2 regions of the Vibrio hippocampi genome follow, and region 1 is predicted to be linked to the other one. Evidence: riboswitches for the same ligand, from Rfam matches in the RefSeq annotation. Region 1 holds a riboswitch; the other holds the start of a gene.
What was found. A riboswitch is a leader RNA that binds a small molecule or an ion and turns the genes downstream of it on or off. The one in region 1 is predicted to bind lysine.

Region 1 (3,212 bases):
ACGTCGTTGCCATTACTTCCGGGTAATATTGCCGAGTTCAACCGTTTTGAATTTAGTCGCCCGGCATTAAGAGCAGAGTGTGAAGAACCACTAAAGGTTTATTCACATATTGCGCCTTATATGGGTGGACCGGAAAAAATTAAAAATACCAATGGTGCAGGGGATGCAGCATTGTCGGCACTGTTGCATGATATGGCGGCGAACAAATACCACAGAGGTAATGTGCCTAATTCAAGCAAACATCAACATTCGTTCATTACTTACTCATCATTTTCTCAAGTCTGCAAATATGCCAACCGAGCGAGTTATGAAGTTTTGGTTCAGCATTCCCCTCGTTTATCTCGCGGATTACCAGAGAGAGAAGACAGCCTTGAAGAGGCTTATTGGGAAAGATAAAAATTGCAAAGATAAAAAAAGCGCCGAAAGGCGCTTTTTTTTCACTTGTAAAAGTGAGATTAGATCTCGAACTCTTCTAAAGACTTACCTGCATCAAGCTGAGTTTGAATTGCAGAAGGTGTACGACCTTGACCCGTCCAAGTTTTTTCTTCGCCGTTTGCATCAATATATTTATATTTAGCAGGACGAGGAGCGCGCTTAGATTTACCTTTAGATTTGCTTTCGCCAGCAAGCGCCGCAATAAGGTCTTCAACATCAATACCATCTTTAGCGATCATTTGCGCGTATTCGCTTAATTTAGCTTCGCGTTCTTCTTTAGCTGCACGTTCTTCCGCTTCAGATTCTTGTCTTTCGCTAACAACAATCGTTAACTTCTCAAGAGCTTCTTCTAATTGCTCAAGAGTCAGTTCACGAGAAAAAGCACGAAGGCTACGGATATTTAGTAGAGTTTTAGTTAATTCAGACATGTGAATTCCCATCTTTAATATTAGGTTATTGGTTAATAATAAACTCGAAGTTTAGCTATGACAATATTTATTGCTTAATTATATGCGAATTTCTAATTATTGGTTACAAATTGGAGATCAAAACAGTCTCATTAATGATAACGGTGTTTTATAGGAAGACAATCTTAGTATTAATTAGTTCCAATGATGAGTAATAGCGATTAAAAAATTTTCAACAGAATGTGTTTGCCGTTGCATATACAGTTAAGTGGCAATGAGGATTATCTGAACGAGATGTCATTTCAAAGGAAGTATGCGGCCAACATTGAGCTATTAACATAAATAGGATTAATGGAACGTAGGGTATAAATAGTCGCCATAATCACATGCAACGGTTATAGAGAAATGATTGAAATATTTAGTTACATCTAAATGACCAGCTAATGTCATGGCAGGGTCAGGAATTAGTCAACTTTATTTAATGTACTGACAATTATAAATTAATTTGCATAAGGGAATAGGTGACCGTTTTCTTATTTTTTGCTGATAAACGCATTTTATCTACTTAATTGTTAACGGAAACGATTAAAACTCATCACAACATTCACAAAATTCCATCAATTTTTGTGTTGCAATTGACTTTTCGGTAAGTAGAATAACGCCCACCTAGTGCAAAGGTGAGATTTTTCTATCGTCATTTTGTTTTAATGTAGTGAAAAATCTTGCTTTTGATGTAGAGGTGCGATTGTGAAAAGTCCTTGTCGTTGGGGTGATGCCAATGAACGACAACAAAAGGCTCAGTCGCCGAAGTGAGAATTGTCCATCAAACATTCTTGCTGGGGTTGTATCCGAAAGGAGCAACACTGCCATAGTCTATTATTTGTTAAACTATGGAGCGCTACTGTAGGGTTGGGTGAAGTGTTCACTTCCCTTTCGCTTAGTTCAACATTTGTGTACTGACTTTGATGGTACACATGTCTGCAGTAGATCTCTAACCAACCTGAAAACTGGTTTTTGAAGATCATGAATTTAATCGATTTTGCTACCTCCCCAATGTCATTGCTACCTCCGATCGTAGCTCTTGGCCTTGCTATTATCACTCGCCGCGTTCTGCTTTCTTTGGGCGTGGGTATCCTACTTGGTGCACTTTTACTCCAAGACTTTTCGTTCGCTAACTCAGCTCAGTACATTTTTAATACCGTCTCGGGCGTTATCGTTGAAGATGGCGGTCTAAACATGTGGAATATGAGCATCGTAGGCTTCCTATTATTGCTTGGTATGATGACTGCGCTGTTAACTTTATCTGGCGGCACCAAGGCGTTTGCTGAATGGGCTCAGGCTCGTGTTAAGAGCAAGCGAGGCTCAAAGTTGCTTGCGGCATTCTTAGGCGTATTTATTTTCGTCGACGATTACTTTAATAGCTTGGCAGTCGGTGCGATTTCTCGCCCTGTGACGGATCGCTTTTATGTTTCTCGCGCCAAACTTGCTTATATCTTAGATTCCACCGCAGCACCAATGTGTGTTCTGATGCCTGCTTCGAGTTGGGGCGCCTACATCATGACGATTGTCAGCGGTATCCTAGTGGCGCATGGCATTACTGAGTATTCGGCGATTGGTGCCTACGTGCGTATCATTCCGATGAACTTCTATGCGGTGTTTGCGTTGCTGATGGTGTTTGCGGTTGCGTGGTTCCAACTTGATGTGGGTCCAATGCGTAAGCACGAGCTTCAAGCCAAGAAAGGTCACGGTTTTGATAATGATAAAGAAACCGATACTCAAGAAGCCCATGAATTGAACGAAGAGTTGGATATTAAAGAGAGTGATTTTGGCTCGGTATCCGATCTTATTCTGCCTATTTTGGTTCTGATTGGCGCGATGATTGTTGCTATGCTGTTCACTGGCGGTCAAGCGTTAGCAGCGGATGGCATTGCCTTCAATCTTCTGGGTGCTTTTGAGAACACCGATGTTGGTACTTCCCTCATTTATGGTGGTAGCGCAGGTTTGCTTACCGCTGTTGCGACCGTGGTTAGACAAAAACTGGCATTGAAAGATGTTGCCATGACGATGTGGATTGGTGCGCGTTCAATGTTTGGCGCCATCTTGATTCTGTTCTTTGCTTGGTCAATTGGCTCTGTTATTGGCGATATGAAGACTGGTGCTTACCTATCTTCAACCGTTCAAGGTAACATCGACATTCATTGGCTGCCTGTGATTCTATTCTTGTTGTCGGGCTTTATGGCATTCGCAACCGGCACTTCGTGGGGTACGTTTGGTATCATGCTGCCGATTGCTGGCGATATGGCCGGGGCGACGGATATTGCCATGATGCTACCGATGTTAAGTGCAGTATTAGCGGGTTCGGTATTTGGT
Region 2 (3,212 bases), 740 kb from region 1:
GGTTGAGAAGCGCACTGGCAATATGATGCAGCCGCAACTGGCGAAAAAGATCGAGAAAAACACGCGTAAAACGTTCGAGAACGGCATTGAAGCTTATGGTACCGATGCACTGCGCTTTACTCTAGCGGCGATGGCTTCTACTGGTCGTGATATCAACTGGGATATGAAACGTCTAGAGGGTTATCGTAACTTCTGTAACAAGCTTTGGAATGCGAGCCGTTATGTATTGATGAACACAGAAGAGCAAGATTGTGGCTTCCCATCTACAAACGGACAGGGTAGCGACATTGAGTTCTCGCAAGCGGATAAATGGATCGAGTCCCAGTTTGAGCTTGCAGCGAAGGAGTTTAACAACCACATCGACAACTACCGTCTCGATATGGCTGCGAACACCATTTATGAGTTCATCTGGAACCAATTCTGTGACTGGTATCTAGAGCTAACCAAACCCGTATTATGGAAAGGGACAGAAGCACAGCAGCGCGGTACGCGTCGTACCCTGATCACGGTGCTAGAAAAGACGCTACGCTTGGCACATCCTGTATTGCCATACATCACCGAAACTATCTGGCAGAGCATTAAGCCGCTGATAGACGGTGTTGAAGGCGATACGATTATGCTACAAGCCCTTCCTCAATATCAAGAAGCTAACTTCAGCCAAGAAGCGCTTGATGACATTGAGTGGGTTAAAGCCTTTATCACTAGTATCCGTAACCTAAGAGCCGAGTACGATATTGCTCCAAGCAAGCCACTTGATGTGATGCTAAAAGTCGCAGATGAGAAAGATGCTGCTCGCCTTGAAGCAAACAAAGCGGTATTGGTTTCACTGGCTAAGCTTGAGACCATCAAGGTTCTGTCTGCCGGCGAAGAAACGCCAGCGTGTGCAACTGCGTTGGTCGCTAAATCTGAGCTGATGATCCCAATGGCGGGCCTGATTGACAAAGATGCCGAGCTAGATCGCTTAAGCAAAGAGATTGCCAAAACTCAAGGCGAGATCAAACGTATCGCAGGTAAGTTAGGTAACGAAGGTTTTGTTGCCAAAGCACCTGAAGCTGTTGTGGCTAAAGAGCGTGAAAAGCTTGAAGGCTACAAAGATACGTTAAGCAAGCTTGAAGAACAGAAAGTGACGATTGCGGCGCTATAATCTTCAGCCTTAAACAAAACAACAAACCGAGAGCCAAAAGCTCTCGGTTTTTTTTCAGCTAAATTCAGTACAAAATATCTAGCACGGATTATTGACATTTCACGACGAAACACGTTGAATGGTGAAGCTATCAAGCAGAAGAGGAGCACTGCCCAGGCAGGTAATATGTGGAGCCACAACTCCAATACCTATTATCTATGGGGAGCAGTGCCGAGATGGACTAGAATTGTCGGTTTTAGTTTGTCGGTTAAACGGGCTGAATCCCTTTAACTGTCACCAACCTATTGGTGAGGAGCTTCTGAGGTCTATTGTTACTTTCTTATTCCTCTGCTCTAATTTCTCTTCAAACATCGGATGTTGGGCTATAAGCCCGCTTTAATTTTTGGAATTCTTGGAGAAACAGTGTGAGCGCATTCAATGTCGCTAAATTTGGTGGAACTAGCGTCGCCAACTTCGAAGCAATGAGCCGTTGTGCAGAAATCATCGAAAACAACCCACAAACAAGACTCGTTGTTAGCAGCGCCTGCTCAGGCGTCACCAATATTTTGGTCGAACTTGCTAATGGTGTAAAAGACGATGTACGTCGTGCCGAACTCATTAAGCAATTAAAACACATTCACTACAACATCATGGGGCAGCTATCTGATGCGAGCGCCATTGAAGCTCGCGTTGACGCTTTAATTGATAAGGTTGCTACCCTATCTGAAGCGGCTTGCATTGATGCGACCGCAAAGCTTACTGATCATCTTGTTGCCTGCGGTGAACGCATGTCGACACATATACTTTCCCGATTGATGCAAGAACGAGGTATCAACGCGGTACGCTTCGATATTCGCGAAGTTCTAAAAACAGACAGTGACTTTGGTAAAGCAGAGCCTAACCTTGAAGCCACCAGAGCAGCAGCAGAACATAAACTGGTTCCTCTTTGCAATGAGCATGTTGTCGTGACACAAGGATTTATTGGTTCTGACGATGAAGGCGATACTACAACGCTTGGGCGTGGTGGCAGTGACTATAGCGCAGCTCTTATTGCCGAAGCGGTGCAAGCTTCCGGTCTAGAGATTTGGACCGATGTTCCGGGGATCTATACCACGGACCCACGAATTGCGCCTAACGCTCGTCCAATTCCGGAAATTAGCTTTAGTGAAGCTTCAGAGATGGCAAACTTCGGTGCAAAAATTCTGCATCCGTCGACGCTACTCCCTGCTCTTCGCCATCAAATCCCAGTTTTTGTCGGCTCTTCTAAAGCGCCTCGAGAAGGGGGAACTTGGGTCAAGCAAAGTGTACAAAGTGCGCCGCTATTTAGAGCGTTAGCACTACGCAATAACCAAACCATGGTGACACTGCGTAATCCTAAGATGTTCCAAGCGTATGGCTTCTTAGCGGATGTATTCACGGTACTCGCTAAACATAAAATCTCTGTTGACCTGGTGACGACATCAGAAGTCAGCGTGTCCTTAACCTTGGATCAAACCGATACCGCTGGCGGTGCACCACAACTGCCTCAAGCCACTCTAGAAGAGCTACAACAACTGTGCACCGTTGAAGTAAAGCAAGGACTCAGCCTAATTGCACTGATCGGCAATAACATGAGTGAAACCAAAGGATCGGCGGCTGAAGTATTCGATACATTAGACGACTTTAATATTCGCATGATTTGCTACGGAGCAAGCCCTCATAATCTCTGCTTCTTACTCGATGAACAAGAGGCTAAGCAAGCGGTGAAAGCACTCCATGAAGAGCTTTTTGAATAGTCAGAGTTAGTTTGGAATACGACAAGGGCAGCATTAAGCTGCCTTTTTTATTGCTCTGTGATTTGTTAAAGCGAGTGTATAGCTTGCTTGAGGTAGGGTCATTCCTTCGAAAGAATGATGGTGATAGGAAATAGGTGCTAGGCAGTAGGCAAGGTATCGAGTGGGTGGTGAATGTTAGGGTTTCAGCAACTATCGGAAGGGCATTTTCTATTGGCTGGTGGATACAAACAACAGACACGAAAAAGCCCTAGCATTGCTGCTAGGGCTTTTTCTAAATAAATGGCGGAGTGGACGGGACTCGAACCCGCGACCCC

Region 2: linked by a shared signal. The riboswitch ahead of lysC (lysine-sensitive aspartokinase 3) and the one ahead of L9Q39_RS08975 (Na+/H+ antiporter NhaC family protein) in region 1 are both predicted to bind lysine.

The regions. Positions count from the first base shown of each region.
Region 1 is NZ_CAKLCM010000002.1:1,479,023-1,482,234, reverse strand. Features, by position in the region: gene L9Q39_RS08985 (inosine/guanosine kinase) at 1-396, shown strand, start outside; gene L9Q39_RS08980 (H-NS family histone-like protein) at 456-863, opposite strand; lysine riboswitch at 1,569-1,751, shown strand; gene L9Q39_RS08975 (Na+/H+ antiporter NhaC family protein) at 1,866-3,212, shown strand, end outside.
Region 2 is NZ_CAKLCM010000002.1:2,214,517-2,217,728, forward strand. Features, by position in the region: gene L9Q39_RS12265 (valine--tRNA ligase) at 1-1,144, shown strand, start outside; lysine riboswitch at 1,275-1,450, shown strand; gene lysC (lysine-sensitive aspartokinase 3) at 1,549-2,898, shown strand; tRNA gene L9Q39_RS12275 (tRNA-Asp) at 3,179-3,212, opposite strand, start outside.